2 regions of the Actinoplanes sp. NPDC020271 genome follow, and region 2 is predicted to be linked to the other one. Evidence: riboswitches for the same ligand, from Rfam matches in the RefSeq annotation. Region 2 holds a riboswitch; the other holds the start of a gene.
What was found. Region 2 has a riboswitch for S-adenosylhomocysteine ahead of ACH442_RS43495 (MFS transporter). Riboswitches for the same ligand answer to the same signal wherever they lie in the genome.
Positions count from the first base shown of each region.

Region 1: it holds a riboswitch for S-adenosylhomocysteine, as region 2 does, so the genes downstream of both, ahcY (adenosylhomocysteinase) here and ACH442_RS43495 (MFS transporter) in region 2, are expected to answer to the same signal.

Region 1 is NZ_JBIRWQ010000033.1:82,016-89,887, forward strand. Features, by position in the region: gene ACH442_RS42195 (glycosyl hydrolase family 28-related protein) at 1-921, opposite strand, end outside; gene ACH442_RS42200 (RNA polymerase sigma factor) at 987-2,162, opposite strand; gene ACH442_RS42205 (YciI family protein) at 2,155-2,481, opposite strand; gene ACH442_RS42210 (LacI family DNA-binding transcriptional regulator) at 2,530-3,138, opposite strand; gene ACH442_RS42215 (hypothetical protein) at 3,236-4,114, shown strand; S-adenosyl-L-homocysteine riboswitch at 4,146-4,225, shown strand; gene ahcY (adenosylhomocysteinase) at 4,244-5,704, shown strand; gene ACH442_RS42225 (DUF4142 domain-containing protein) at 5,782-6,288, shown strand; gene ACH442_RS42230 (Na+/H+ antiporter) at 6,360-7,872, shown strand, end outside.
Region 2 is NZ_JBIRWQ010000037.1:16,383-24,254, reverse strand. Features, by position in the region: gene ACH442_RS43510 (hypothetical protein) at 1-1,615, shown strand, start outside; gene ACH442_RS43505 (hypothetical protein) at 1,612-3,012, shown strand; gene ACH442_RS43500 (MBL fold metallo-hydrolase) at 3,197-4,006, shown strand; S-adenosyl-L-homocysteine riboswitch at 4,205-4,281, shown strand; gene ACH442_RS43495 (MFS transporter) at 4,295-5,560, shown strand; gene ACH442_RS43490 (MarR family winged helix-turn-helix transcriptional regulator) at 5,749-6,210, shown strand; gene ACH442_RS43485 (NAD(P)-binding domain-containing protein) at 6,210-7,289, shown strand; gene ACH442_RS43480 (winged helix-turn-helix transcriptional regulator) at 7,252-7,716, opposite strand; gene ACH442_RS43475 (YrdB family protein) at 7,647-7,872, opposite strand, start outside.

The DNA of each region.
Region 1 (7,872 bases), on a different contig from region 2:
CGTGGTGTACCAGTTGCCGGCCCCGGTGATCGTCACGTCGTCGACGACGAGGTGCCGGTTGACCTGGAAGACGCCCGGCGGCAGGTAGACACGGCGATGGACCTTCTTCGCGTACGCGATGGCCCGCTCGATCGCCGGTGCCGCGTCCCGCCGCCCGGTCGGGTCGGCGCCGAACAGCAGCACGTCGACGCCGGCGAGGTCGACCTTCGGCGCCCCGACCAGTTCCGAGTCGAGCAGGTCGATCGTGGTCGTCACCTGGCGCGCGGTGAGCCGGATCTTCTCCCCGGCGCGGTAGGTGCGGCCGAGCAGCAGGCGCTGCTCGTCGTAGAAGTGCATCGGCCGGAACGGTGTGCTCACCTGGGGAGCCGGCGTGGTGGCCGCCGGCACGCAGGAGCACTCGGTGATCCACCAGTCCGGGTGCAGCAGTCCGGCCCGCGGGTCGTTGCTGAACGGGTACTGGTTGTAGAGCCACGAGTACTGCGAGGTCAGCGTCATCGTGCGGGTGCCGCCGGGCGTGCCGACGGTCAGCGGCGTGGTGATCCCGCCGCCGGTCGGCGCGTCCGGGAGGCTGTAGCGCACGGTGATCGCGTTGGCGGCCTTGGGCAGGGTGAACTCGACGTACTCCCCCGGGTCGAGCGAGACGGCGGACCGTCCGGAGGCCTCGGCGGCGAGCGTGTACGCGGCCCGGCTCGGGCTGAGCACGTCGCCGGTGGTGACGGCGTGCTCGGCCTCTTGCTCGGCGAACGCGACTCCTGCGCCGCGCCCGGCGACCAGGGCCGGATCGAGAGCGGCGCGAGTGGCCGCGGGTGTGGTGGCGGTGGAGGACGGATGTGCTGCGGCAGCGTCGGCCGGGCCGATCGCCACGCCGAGGGTGACCAGCGGCGTGGCCAGGAGAGCGGCCCAGCGGGGCGGAGCGAACATGCCGCGACCATAGAAGTTCTGTGATCTGCTCCACAAGGGTCGGTCCTGTTTTGCCGAGATTCTGCTTAGTTTTTGCAACGCATAGGTTGCTGCTTGCTGATCGCGTCAGCTCTCTTCCGCAACGCACGACGTTCCGCGTCCGAGCCGGCCAGGTCGGCCGCCTGCCGGAACAGCTCGGCGGCGGCACCCCGATCACCGGCGCGCTCGGTCAGGTCGGCCGCGGCAGCCGCCGCCGGGGCGTACCCGTCGAGGGCGTCCCCGACCGCGGCGAGCAACTTCAACCCGGGCCGGGGACCGTGCGCGTAACCGTGCGCGACCGCCCGGTTCACCTCGACGACCGGGGACGGGTGGACGCGGGCGAGCTGGTCGTACCAGCCGGCCACGGTCGGCCAGTCGGTGGCCTCGAAGCTCGGCGCGGTCGCGTGGCAGGCGGCGATGTGCGCCTGAATCGCGTACGGCCCGGTCACCGGACTCGCGCCGAGCAGCCCGACCGCCTCGTCGATCGCGGCGTGATCCCACCGGGAGCGGTCCTGCTGCTCCAGCGTGACCAGGTCACCGGCCTCGTCGGCCCGGGTCGCCCGCCTCGAGTGCTGCAGCAGGCAGAGCGCCAGCAGCGCCGTCGCCTCCGGTTCGGCCGGCAGCAGCCGGGCCAGCCGGATCGCCTCCCCGGCCAGGTCCGGCTCACCGTCGTACCCCCGGGTGAAGAGCAGATAGAGGACGGCCAGGACGGACGGGAGCCGCTCGGCCAGCGCCGGCCCGGACGGCACCCGATACGGGATCCTCGCCTGCGCGATCTTGGCCTTCGCCCGGCTCAGCCGCCGCGCCATCGCCGACTCACCGACCAGGAAAAGGCGCGCGATCTCAGCGGTTTCAACACCCGCGACAGTACGGAGGGTGAGGGCCACCCGGGACTCCATCGCCAGCGCCGGATGGCAGCACGTGAAGATCAGCCGCAGCCGGTCGTCGCCCTGCGGCGGGGGCTCGTGATCCTGCAACAGGGCCAGATCCCGCAACTTCCGGTCGGCCATCGCGGCCCGCCGGAGCTGATCGATCGCGCGATTCCGGGCGGCCGTCATCAGCCAGCCGCCCGGATTCGCCGGCATCCCGTCGCGCGGCCACCGGGCCAGCGCCGACTCGACCGCGTCCATCGCGCAGTCCTCGGCGAGCTGCCAGTCACCGGTGAGCCGGATCAGCGTCGCGACGACCTTGCCGTACGCCTCCCGGAAGACGGGCTCATTCACCGTGGTACGGCCGCAGCTCCAGCCGCCCGGACCAGGCCATCGGGTGCCTGCGGGCCACCTCGATCGCCTCGTCGAGGTCGGCGCACTCCAGGATGTCGAAGCCCACGATCACCTCTTTGGTCTCGGCGAACGGGCCGTCGGTGAGCAGCAGCTCGCCGCCACGAACCCGGACCGTGGTCGCCGCCTCCGGACTGACCAGCTGATTGCCCAGCACCCGGCGGCCGTTGGCGTCGTTCTCGGCCACCCACTCGAAGATGTCGGGAGCCTCCAGTTCGGTCTCCGGCTCGGTGTCGGTGCAGACGAACATCATGTACTTCATGGTGTCCCTTTCGTTGGTCTCATCCCGATGACGAACGGCCACACCGTTTCAGGACACCGGGATGTTGAAAGGCGTGATTATTTTTACGGCAGCCCGTGGAAACGCCGGCCCGGGATCCTCGTGCAGCACCGCGTTGATCCGGTGCGCCCGGAGCAGCGGCAGATTCTCCCCGTCCAGGCCGTGCGCCACGAACACGTCGTAATTGCGGTTCTCGGCCTCGAACGCCGCGACCACCTCGGCACAGCCACCGCTGCGCGGCACGTAGACGGCCCGTACCGCCCGTGTCCCGGCCAGCGTGCCCCGCACCTGATCCGGACCGGTCACCTGATGCAGCCGCCGGGCCGGGCCGAGCACCTTGCGGAAGCCGTCGATCCGCTGCTCGGTGCCCGTTCCCGCGACCACCAGCACGTCTCCGGCCCGGTCGTGCAGCCACTGCTCGACCAGATAGGCCGCGGTCTGCCCGGCCTCGCCATCGAGTGCCGCCCGTTTCGCCGGGCCGATCGCCACGAACTCGCGGTCCAGGGCCGCGATCGCCTGGTGCACCTGGCGAGCCGTGCTCTCCCGGACACCACCACGCTGGTGCAGCACCCGGTCGACGGTGGCCGGGCTCAGGCCGGCTCGCGTGGCGATCTCCCGGATCGGGTGGGGGTGCTTCACGACGTACAGGATGATGGGTTCTTGAGGTGGCATGGAAGGTCTTTGATGTTTTCTCATCCCATCACGTGACCGGTGGAACCGTCGCTAGGCTCCCGGGGTGCGCGTGATCTCCCGCCGGACCGACGCCGGCATCGAAGTGTTCTCCGAAGATCTGGAGTCCTCCCGGGTCTTCCCCGTGCCGCCCGGTTTCTGGGGCTGGTCGGCCCCCTCGACCAGGGATGCCCTGGTCTACGCGACCGGGGACTCGGCGGTGATCCGGATCGATCCGGACGGCCGCGAGCAGTGGCGTCTCGATCTCGGCACCGAGGCGTCGAACGGCCAGGCGGCCATGATCGCGGTCCAGTTCTCCGCCGACGACGCGAAGGTCTGGGTCTACGCGCCGGACGGGATGCCGGGGCACGACGCCTGGATCGTGCTCGACGCGACCACCGGCGAGGTCGAGAGCCGGCGATCGCTGGCGGCCGCGGGACAGGGCGCGGAGCACTTCCCGCTCCGCGACGGCCGCATGCTGCTCGACGTCGGCGAGGGTCAGGACGGCTCGCTGATCTTCCTCGCCGGGCCGGAGGGCGAGCCGCACGACTACGGATGGTCGGACCGGGTGCTGATCGACGTCTCACCGGACGAGCGCCAGTTCATGACGATCGACCACGACGGCCAGGCCGACGTGGCGCTGCACGCGTTCCCCGGCGGCGAGGTGCTCACCCGGCTCACGGTCGCGGACTTCGGCGAGGATCCCGAGGTCGGCGTGATCGAGTGGACCGGTGGTTACCTCGACGCGGAGACCGCCATCGTGGTCGTCTACGGCGAGGACGAGGAATCGGACGGCCCGTGGTGGCGGCACTACCGGGTCGGCACCCGCACCGGCGAGGTGCTGGGTGACCTGGGCATCGTCACGATCGACGAGAACGACCTGCAGCCGCTGGGGGACGGCACCTTCGTCGTCACTGATACCGACGGAACCCTCAGGCGCATGTGATCAAGCGCCGAAGAAGATAAAGTAGTTACGCCTATCCGAGAGGCGCTGCAACGGACAACGGAGTCCGCCACGCTCGGGTGCGGTGTGTTGACGTAAGGGCGCCTCCTGAGAGGGAGGAGCCCTCTTTTCATGAGCGACAAACTTCGATCCGTCAACGGTCTCGACTTCGCGATCGCCGACATCAACCTGGCCGAGGCCGGCCGTCACCAGCTGCGGCTGGCCGAGCACGAGATGCCGGGCCTGATGTCGCTGCGCGAGGAGTTCGGCGACTCGAAGCCGCTGACCGGCGCCCGGATCGCCGGTTCGCTGCACATGACCGTGCAGACCGCGGTCCTGATCGAGACGCTGGTCGCGCTCGGCGCCGAGGTCCGCTGGGTGTCCTGCAACATCTTCTCCACGCAGGACGAGGCGGCCGCCGCGGTCGTCGTCGGCCGTGAGGGCACCGTCGACGCCCCGGCCGGCGTCCCGGTCTTCGCCTGGAAGGGCGAGTCCCTGGAGGAGTACTGGTGGGCCACCACCCAGCTCTTCGACTTCGGCAACGGCCAGGGTCCGAACATGATCCTGGACGACGGCGGCGACGCCACCCTGCTGGTGCACAAGGGTGTCGAGTTCGAGGCGGCCGGCGCGGTCCCGTCGACGACGGAGAACGACAGCCACGAGTACTCGATCATTCTGGACACCCTGCGGGCCAGCCTGGCCGAGGACCCGCAGCGGTTCACCAAGATCGCGTCGGAGATCCGCGGCGTGACCGAGGAGACCACCACCGGTGTGGCCCGGCTCTACAAGCTGGCCAAGGAGGGCACGCTGCTCTTCCCGGCGATCAACGTCAACGACGCGGTCACCAAGAGCAAGTTCGACAACAAGTACGGTATCCGGCACTCCCTGGTCGACGGCCTGAACCGCGCGACCGACGTGATGCTGGGCGGCAAGCTCGCGCTGGTCTGTGGTTACGGTGACGTCGGCAAGGGCGCGGCGGAGACGCTGCGTGGCCAGGGCGCCCGCGTCGTGGTGACCGAGGTCGACCCGATCTGCGCGCTGCAGGCGGCGATGGACGGTCTGCAGGTCGCGCGGATCGAGGACGTGGTCGGCGAGGCCGACATCTTCGTGACCACGACCGGTGGCACCGACATCATCACGGTCGAGCACCTGTCGGCGATGAAGCACAACGCGATCGTCGGCAACGTCGGTCACTTCGACGACGAGATCGACATGGCCGGGCTGAACAAGGTCGCGGGCATCGAGAAGATCGAGATCAAGCCGCAGGTGCACGAGTGGCGCTTCCCGGACGGGCACTCGGTGATCGTGCTCTCCGAGGGTCGCCTGATGAACCTGGGCAACGCCACGGGTCACCCCAGCTTCGTGATGTCGGCGTCGTTCACCAACCAGGTGATGGCCCAGATCGAGCTGTGGACCAAGCCGGGTGAGTACGAGAAGCAGGTCTTCGTTCTCCCGAAGCACCTGGACGAGAAGGTCGCGCGCCTGCACCTGGACGCGCTGGGCGTGAAGCTGACCACGCTGACCAAGAAGCAGGCGGAGTACCTGGGCGTGGACGTCGAGGGTCCGTTCAAGCCGGAGCACTACCGCTACTGAGGTATAAGCAGTAAATAGTCCCCCTATGTCGGATTAGGCGCAGCTAGCCTGCTCCTACCGACATAGGGGGTTTTGCTATGACACTTCGACGTCTCGCGACAGTCCTCACCGTGGTCGCAGCGCTGGTCGCACCGGCCACGGCCGCCACGGCGGTCCGCCGCCTGGATCCGGACGCCGCCTTCCTGCGCACCGCCCACCAGGGCAATCTCGCCCAGATCGCGCTCGGCCGGATCACCGCCCGTAAGGCCACCAGCCCGGCTCTGCGGCGGCTCGGCGCCCGTTTCGCCGCCGACAGCGCCCGCCTCGACCAGGCTGTCCGGGCGACCGCGCAGCGCCTGGACGTCCCGCTGGACCCGGAGCCGAACAGCACCGTTGCGCAGAGCGTGATGGTCTACCGCTCCACCCCGGACGCCGAGTTCGACCAGCTCTTCGTCTCCAGCCAGACCATGCTGCACGAACGGGCGGCCCGGGTGGTCCGCGCGGAACTCACCGACGGTGACGAGGCCGCCGTGCGTCAGCTCGCCCGCCGCGCGCTGGCCGTCGTCCGGGGGCACCGTGCCTCGCTGGGTCATTTCGGTCAGTAATCCGCCGGTAATCCCGATCACGTCATCCACCTGCCACAACTGTGTGACCGGGAATAGCGAAGAATAGGGAGATGAGCCACGAGGAGACCCTTCTTTTCGGTCTGGGGGCCATCGCGATCATCGTGCTGGTCCACTGGATCACCGGGAAGACCGGCCTGCCCGCCGCCGTCCTGCTGACTGTTGCCGGCATCATTTACGCGTTCCTGCCCGGCCAGAATTTCGAGATCGAACCCGACGTGATCTTCACGTTCCTCCTGCCGCCGCTGCTCTACAACGCGGCGCTGGATTCTTCACTTATCGACATCCGCCGCAATCTACGCACCGTGATCAGCCTTTCGGTCGCCCTGGTGATCGTCACCGCGTTCCTGGTCGGCCTCGGGCTCTCGCTCGTGGTCGGCGGCGTCACCCTGGCCGCCGGGATCGCCCTGGGCGCGGCCGTGGCGCCTCCCGATCCGGTCGCCGCGCTGGCCGTCGGCCGCAAGGCCGGCCTGCCGCCGCGGCTGATCACCCTGATCCAGGGCGAGGGCCTGCTCAACGACGCGACCGCGCTGACCATCCTGCTGGTGGCCCAGCAGGTCGCCGTCGGCAAGGAGGAGTTCACCTTCTCCAACACGGCCGGGAAGTTCCTGGTGATGGCGGCGGGCGGCGTGGTCGTCGGCGTCGCGGTCGCCTATCTCGTCCGGTTCCTGCGGGTGCTGCGCGCCGACCCGCTGACCGCCAACGCGATCTCGCTGATCACCCCGATGGCCGCGTTCCTGGCGGCCGAGCACTTCCACCTCTCCGGTGTGCTGGCGGTCGTGGTGGCCGGCCTGATCATCGGGCACGACACCCCGCGGTACGCGACCGGCGCCAGCCGGCTGCAGACCGCCGCTGTCTGGCGACTGATCGACTTCCTGCTCGAGGGCGCGGTCTTCCTGCTGATCGGCGTCCAGATGCGCAAGGTGCTGGACGAGCTCCACGAGTACAAGACCAGCACGATCGTGATCGCGGTCAGTGTCACGCTCGCCGTGGTCCTGCTGCTGCGCCCGATCTGGCTGCTGCTCACCCAATTGTTGCCGCGCTCGCTGCACACCCGGCTGGGCGGCGAGGACGAGGACGACGAACTGGAGGACCTGCCGAAGGCCAAGCGCCGGGAGAAATCGCTCGGCGGGCGGGAGTCGGTCGCGCTGAGCTGGGCCGGCACCCGCGGCGTGATCACGCTCGCCGCGGTCTACAGCTTGAACACCAACATCCCGAACCGCGGTCTGCTGGCGTTCTGCGCGTTCGCGGTGGTGCTGGTCACGCTGATCGGCCAGGGCCTGACGTTCGCGCCGCTGGTCAAGTGGCTGGGCCTGCGGGCGAACCAGACCGACAAGGCGCGGCTGCGCAACGAGGCCCGCTCGGCCGCGGTGCGGGCCGCGCTGAACCGGCTCGACGACATCCAGGGCGAGCAGCACGACAACGTCGAGGACGAGGCGATGGAGACCATGCGCAAGCAGCTCCAGATCCGCCTCGACCGCTACCGGCACCGGCTCGACCTGCTGGAACAGGTCGACACCCCGGAGTTGCCGCCGTCACCGCAGTACGAGGCGGCGCTGATGGTCC
Region 2 (7,872 bases):
GGTCCGCTCGGCCGGCGGTGCCGGCCGCTCCGCCGACGCTGCCGGCTTCTCTGTCCGCCCGGCCGACGGTGCCGGCCGCTCTGCCGGCGCCGCCGAGTTCGCTCTCCGCTCGGCAGGCGTCGCTGCCGGGGCCGGGGAGCCTCCCGTCCGCGCCGCCGAGCGTGCAGGCCGCTCTGCTGACGCCGCCGCCCGCGGGGCCGAGTCCGCCGGCCGGGCTGCCGAGTCCGCCGCCCGCGGGGCCGAGTCCGCCGGCCGGGCTGCCGACGCTGCTGCTCGCGTGGCCAGCGACCTGGCCGGCAGCGCCGGGGCGGACGTCGTCCTCTACGCCTGCGACGCGGATCGTGGGCTCGGTGACGCCGAGCTTGCCGTGCTGCGGGGCTTCGCCCGCTTCCATCCCGGGCTGCTGGTGGTCCTCACCAAGACCGACTACGCCGCCGACTGGCGCCGGACCCTGGCCGACAGCCGCGCCCGGCTGGCTCGCGCCGGGGTGCCCGCCGCGACCACCGCCGTCTCCTCGGCGCTGCGGCTGCACGCGCTGAAGACCGGCGACACCGTCCTCAACGGCGAGTCCGGCTTCCCCGACCTGATCGTTCATCTGCAACGCACGATCGCGGCCAAACCCGACAAGCTGGCCCGCGACACTGTCGCCCGGCTGGCCGGGGTCGCGCTGGCCGAGCTCGCCGCCCCGCTGCGCGACGACTTGGCCGCGCAGCACCACGCCGGGGTGCCGGACGCCGTGGCCCGCCTGCACGCCACCCAGCGACGCCTCGACGACCTGCGCAAATGCGCTGTCCGCTGGCAGAACAGCCTGTCCGACGAGATCGGCGACCTGATGTCCGACGTCGAGCACGACCTGCGCGAGCGGACCAGGGCGGTGCTCGCCCAGGCCGAGGAGTTCTTCGCCGACGCCGACCCGGCCAAGGCCTGGGACGAGTTCGAGCCGTGGCTGCGGCAGTCCCTGCAGGAGCTGGCCGAGACCAGCACCACCTGGCTCGCCGACCGCACCGAGTGGATGGCGCACCGCGTGGCCGGGTGTTTCCCGCCCGAGGCCGGCGAGGTCCTGCCACCGCCCGCGATTGCCGCGGCTGTCGACGACGGCGCCGACGATCAGGTGCCGGGCCTGGACGCGCCGCCCGTCGCCCGCTTCAGTCCCGGGCAGAAACTGTTCATCGGCCTGCGCGGGTCGTACGGCGGGGTGGTCATGTTCGGCCTGGTCACCAGCCTCGCCGGGATGTCGCTGATCAACCCGATCTCGATCGGCGGCGGCGCGATCTTCGGCGGCAAGACGATCCGCGACGAGAGCAAGTCGCTGCTGAAGAAGCGGCAGGCCGAGGCGAAGGCCCTGGTGGCGCGGCACATCGACGACGTTTTCGTGCGGCTCAACAAAGAGGCCCGCGACAGCGTACGGCGGGTCCAGCGAGCCCTGCGGGACCATTTCACCGCGGTCACCGAGGACCTGCAGGAGATCGTCATGGACTCGCTCCGCAACGCGAAAGCCGCCGCCGATCAGGATGTCGCCGCCCGCGAGCAGCACCGCCGCCGCCTCCAGGAGGAGTTGGCCGCGCTCGCCCGGCTGCACTCCGAGGCACTGGCGCTGGCCGGTGTCCGCGCGTGATCGACGACGAGGAACTCGAACAGCGCACGTACCGGTTGCTGAACGACGCGGCGCACGTCTACCGGGCGGTCCCGCCGGCCGCCGCGGTGTTGCGCTCCACCCTGGACCGGCTCGCCGGCCCGCTGCGCATCGCGGTTGCCGGCCCACCCGGGTCCGGCAAGTCGACGCTGGTGAACGCACTGATCGGGGAGGAGCTGGCACCGGTCGAGCTGTCCGCCGAGGTGGCGTATCGGGACGGGACCGAACCGCGGGCGTGGTGGCGTGACGCCGAGATCCCTGTGGTCCGTACCGGGTCCGGCCTGCGGCTGACGCCGGATGCCCGGCACACCGGTGGCCCCGGCGGGCGTGCCGTGGTCGAGTGGCCGAGCCGGGTGTTGCGGCGCACCGAGCTGATCGACGCGCGGGGGCCGGCGGCCGACGCGGACGCGATCCTCTACGTGACTCCGCAACTCGGCGAGGAGGAGCTGCGGACGGTGCGGGCGGCCCGCGGGCGGCTGGCACCCCCGGTGCACGTCATGATCGTCCTGTCCCGGGCCGACGCTACCGGCGGCGGGTGGGCCGACGCGCTGCTGACCGCGAAACAGATGGCCCGGCGGCGGCGGCGCGAACCGCGTACGGGAATGGTCTCTCAAGATCTTTTGGCAGTGTCCCCGCTGATCGCGGCGGCGGCGCGAACCCTCGCCGGCGAGGAGTTCGCGGTGATCGCCGCGCTGGCCGCCCTGCCGAAGGCCGAGTCCGAGCCGCACCTGCTCTCCACCGACCGGTTCACCGCGGCCACGGCCCTGGCCCCGGTCGACGCGCAGCGCCGGGTCCGGCTCCTGCAACGGTTCGGGCTCGGCGGCGTCCGGCTGGCGCTGACCCTCGCCCGGACCGGCAGTGACACCCCCGCCGCGCTCGCCGAACGACTCCAGGAGCACAGCGGGCTCAAGGAGCTGCAGGCCTCGATCGCGACGCTGTTCACCGCCCGCCGGCCGGTGCTGCGGGCCCGGGCGGCGTTGACCACCCTGGACCGGTTGCTCCGCACGCACCGTAACCCGGCCGCCGGGAATCTGCTCGCCCAGCTCGAACTGCTCGTCGCCGAAGCCCACGAGCTGCGGGAACTGCGGCTGCTGTCCGCCCTGCGGTCCGGCCGTGTCACCGTGCCCCGCGACCACGCGGTCGACGCGGCGCGGCTGCTCGGCGGCTCCGGCACCAGCGTCGGCGAACGCCTCGGCATGTCCCCGGACGCCACCGCCGCCGAGACCTGGGCCGCGGCGCGGGCGGCGGGCGAGCGGTGGCGCGGCCTGGCTCACGGCCGCACGCTGACCCCGGCCGCGCGTCGCGCCGCCGAAACCGTCCTGGCCAGTTCCGACCTGATCGCCGACCGGCTCGACCGGCTCGCCGCGCCGATCTCGTGATCCGAGGCGACCGGACCGGCTGCCGGCGCCCCGGACCCACGTCGAGGCGCGCCCGGCTCCGGGCTCGTTCTCGCGCTCGGCAACGACAGGCACCGGTACCCGGGCGCCGTCGGGCTCGTTCGAAGTAAGGGCACCTGAAAGTGCCTTCTGTCCGGTCGCTCCTTACGGACCTAGCGTCGGCGACATGAGCGAGCACCGGATTCACACGTTCACCGCCGGCGAGGCGGGACTGTTCGTCAACAGCTACCTGGTGGAGAGTGACGACGGCGTCGTGCTGGTCGACGCGAGTCTGCTGCTCTCCGACTCACGGGCGCTGGCGGAGCGCGTCGCGGAGGTGGGCAAGCCGCTGCTCGGGGTCTTCGTCACGCACGCGCACCCGGATCATTTCAACGGGTTGCCGGTCGTCGCGGGCGACGGGGTGCCCGTCTACGCGTCGGCGGAGGTCGCGGACACGATCGCCCGGATCGCGGAGCCGAAGCGGGCGCAGTGGCAGCCGGTCTACGGGGACGAGTGGCCGGACAAGCACCGGGTTCCGGACCACCGGCTGTCCGACGGGGAGGTGGTCGACCTGGCCGGGCTGCGGTTCACGCTGCACACGGCCGGGGCGGCGGAGAGCCACGCCGACTCCTACGTCGTACTGGATGATCGGGTCTTTATTGGTGATCTTGCGTTTCCCGGGGTGCACTCCTACACCGCGGACGGGCACACCGGTGACTGGCTCGCGACGCTGGATCGCCTGGTCACCGAGCTGGAGGGGCGGACGCTGCTGCCCGGTCACGGGACGCCGGGCGGCGTGGAACTGCTCGTCGAGCAGCGGCGTTACCTGACGGCGTATCGGGAAGCGGTCACCCGGCTGGCCGGAGGAGCGCCGAGCCTGACCGGCGAGCAGCGGGAGCGCCTGACCGCGGAGATGACCGAGTTCCTGCCCGGTGCGCCGCTGACCTGGATGATCGGGCTCGGCGCGGACGCGGTCGCGGCCGAGCTGGCCGGCTGAGCCGCGCCCGGCACGAGAACGAGACGGCGAAGACGGGCCAGGCCACCTCCGCGGTGTCCCGGGGACCGCGGAGGCACCACCCCCGGACCGGCCCGATTTCCCAGGTCACCTCGCTGATCCGGACCAGCGTTCCACCGCACGCGACGACACTCTTACCGAGTTGCGCATCGGCTGAGCGCCGTCATACGGTCGGGGTGGCCGGTTGAGAGGCGCTGCGACGGACCACGGTCCGCCACGCTCAGCCGGTTTCTCCGACGCAAGGGCGCCTCCTGATCAGGGGAGGCGTCGATGGCGCGGCCGATGAACCATCCTTCACCCCGCAGCGGGCCCGAAGCGGCCGGCGCTGCGGGCCCCGGCCACGCCGAGAAAGGCTCGATCGTCGGGTTGCTGACCTTGACCGGGGCGGCGTTCCTGTCGGTCACGGTGGAGATGCTGCCGACCGGGTTGTTGCCCGCGATCAGCGACAGTCTCCACGTGCCGGTTTCCCGGGCCGGGTTGCTGGTCACGGCGTACGCGCTGATGGTCGCTCTTCTCGCGGCCCCGCTGGGCGCCTGGACCGCCCGGTTCCCCCGCCGTCCGCTGCTCGTCGCGGCCCTCGGCGGGTACGCGATCAGTGCTGTGATCAGCGCGCTCGCCGGCAACTTCGCGGTGGCGCTGGCCGCGCGGATCGCCGGTGGAACCATGCACGCGCTGTTCTGGGCGATCGCCGTCGGCTACGCGGTCCGCCTGGTCCCGCCCGGTAGCACCGGCCGCGCCGCCACGTTCGTCTTCGGTGGCGGCACGATCGCGTTCGTGGCCGGTGTCCCGGCCGGCACGTCGTTGGGTGAACTCGTCGGCTGGCGGCTCGCGTTCGGGCTGCTCGCCGGCTCGTTCGTGGTGCTGGCGCTGGCCCTGCGGTGGCTGCTCCCGGCGTTTCCGGGCTCGGCCGCCGGCACTTCCGCCGGCCTCTCGCGGGTGTTGCGCACGCCCGGTATCGGAACGGTCGTGGCCGTGACCGTCGTGCTCTGCCTGGGCTTCTACGGGTTCTACACCTACGTGGCGACGTTCCTGCGCCATGCCGGTGTCCCGGAGAGCGCGGTCGGGCCGTCGCTGCTGGCCTACGGCGTGACCAACGGCATCGGGATCTTCCTCGGCGGGGTTCTCGCCGACCGCCGGCCCCGGCGGTCGATGCTGATCGCGGTCTCCGGGCTGACCGCCGCCCTGGGCCTGGCCGCTGCCGCGAGCGGGGTGGTGCCGGCGGTGCTGGCGCTGGCCGCGTGCGGGCTGGCGTTCGGCACGATGCCGGTGTTCCTGCAGGCGGCGGCGTTGCGGGTGGCGCCCGAGGCGCCGGACGCCGCGTCCGGGCTGACCACGTCGGCGTTCAACGTCGGGATCGGCGGGGGAGCGCTGCTCGGCGCGACCGTTCTTGATCACGCGGGGATCAGTGCGGTTCCGGCGGTCGGGGCGGGGCTCGCGGTCTGCGGCCTGGTGATCGTGCTGTTCGGAGGGCGTGCGGCCTTCACCGGAGATGTCCGCTCAGGCCGGCGACGGGGCGCGGGCGCGCCGGACAACTGACCGCTCAGGATCGGGCGTGCGCGCGATGTCGCGCACCCGCCGCACACCGGGAACAGCCCAGAACGCCGACTCCGTCGCGAGCTCGGCCGGCCCCGGAGGGCGGTGTATCGCCGAGCACAGATCCGTCCGGAAGTGGACGACCGGATCACCCGCGCCATATCGTTGACACGTCAATCAGGGAGGCGCGCATGGCCGGTCAACGGAAGCTGCCCACACGCGACGAGCTGCGCGTCTGGCGCGACTTCGTCGAGACCACCGAGTCGCTGCGCGGCCGCCTCGCCGCCCGGCTGCAGACCGACACCGGCCTCTCCACCGGCGACTACACCGTGCTGCTCGCGCTCAGCGAGGCCGACGGCGGCCGCCTGCGCTCCTCCGACCTGGCGGCCGGCATCGGCTGGGAGCGCAGCCGCCTCTCGCACCACCTCGGCCGGATGGAGAAACGCGGCCTGATCCGCCGCGAGGAGTGTGTCACCGACAGCCGCGGCGCCGAGGTCGTGCTCGCGCCCGACGGCAACGACGCCTTCCGCGCGGCGACCGTCCCGCACCTGCAGGCCGTCCGCGAACTGTTCGTCGACGCGCTGACCCCGGCCCAGCTGGCCGCCGCCGGGGAGATCGCCGCCGCGCTGCGCCGGCATCTGGAAAGTGCCTGATGCGCCGCGCATCCGTGGTCGTCATCGGCGGTGGCCAGGCCGGGCTCTCCGCCGCCTACCACCTCAAGAGGCGCGGCTTCGCCGACGCATCCCAAGATCAAGACCAATCTGCGCGTACGTTCATAGTCCTCGACGCGGCCCCGACCGCCGGCGGCGCGTGGAGCCGGCGGTGGGAGTCGCTGCGCATGGCGACCGTCAACGGGATCTTCGACCTGCCACGCTTCCCGAAGCCCGCGATCGACCCCGAGGAGCCGAGCCGGACCGCGGTGCCGCGTTACTTCGCGGCCTTCGAGCGCGCGGAGGGGCTGCCGATTCTGCGGCCGGTGACGGTTCACGCCGTACGGGAAGCGGGTCTTGATCTTGTTGTTGAGTCGGACGCGGGGGAGTGGACCACGCAGGCGGTGATCAACGCGACCGGGACGTGGACGAACCCGGTGCTGCCGCGCTATCCCGGGCAGGAGACGTTCCGGGGGCGGCAGTTGCACACACGCGACTACGGGTCGGCGTCGGAGTTCGCGGGCAAGCGGGTCGCGGTCGTCGGCGGCGGAATCTCGGCGGTGCAGCTGCTCGAGGAGATCTCGCGGGTCGCGACGACGTTCTGGTATACGCGGCGCGAGCCGTTCTTCCGCGCCGACGGGTTCGAGCCCGAGGTCGCCGGCCGCGAGACGATCGCCAAGGTCATCGCCGACGTCGAAGCGGGACGGCCGACCGGCAGCGTGGTGTCCTACACCGGGCTGGCGTGGACGCCCTACGCGCTCGCGGCCAGGGAACGCGGCGCGCTGGAACGGCGACCGATGTTCACGGCCGTCGAACCGGCCGGGGTGCGCGAGGCCGACGGCTCGTTCACCGAGGTCGACGTCATCCTGTGGGCGACCGGGTTCAAGGCGGCGCTCGCCCACCTCGACCCGTTGCACCTGCGCAACGCCGACGGCGGCATCCGGATGGCAGGCACCCAGGTCGCCGCCGACCCCCGCATCCACCTGATCGGTTTCGGACCGTCGCAGTCGACAGTCGGGGCCAACCGAGCCGGCCGGGAGGCGGTCACCGCGCTGCTGCGTCGTATGACTCCCGTGCCTTGAGGATGTCGTCCATCCGCTCGTAGGCCCAGCTGCGGATCCCGCCGACGACACCGAGCAGGCTCTGACCGAGATCGGTCAACTCATACTCCACCTTCGGCGGGATCGTCGGGAAGACGGTCCGCGTGACCGGGCCGTCCCGCTCCAGGCCGCGCAGGACCGTGGTCAGCACCTTCTGGTTGAGGCCCTGGATCCGGGTCTGCAGCGCGGAGAAGCGGGCCGGGCCCTCCTCCAGCGCGTGGATCACCAGCAGCGTCCACTTGTCACCGACCCGGTCGACGACCTGACGGGTCGGCCAGTGCCTGCGTCCCGCGTCGACGCTCCCACCCGCCGTGACAGCTCCATCAGGCCGGAAGAGGCTCAGTGATCGACGACCGATTTGCTGAGCAGGGCAATGGCGATGTTGATCACCACGATCATGGCGAAACAAGTAGCTGTCGCGCGATTCCCCACCGCATACAGCGCCAGCGTGGCCGAGCCGAATACGAGCCCCTTCACCACGAGTACACCGACGAGCGGCAATGAGACCGTTGCCTTGGGCGAAGCGAACAGCCCCCACACGATCGCCGCCAGCAGGGGCGCTCCG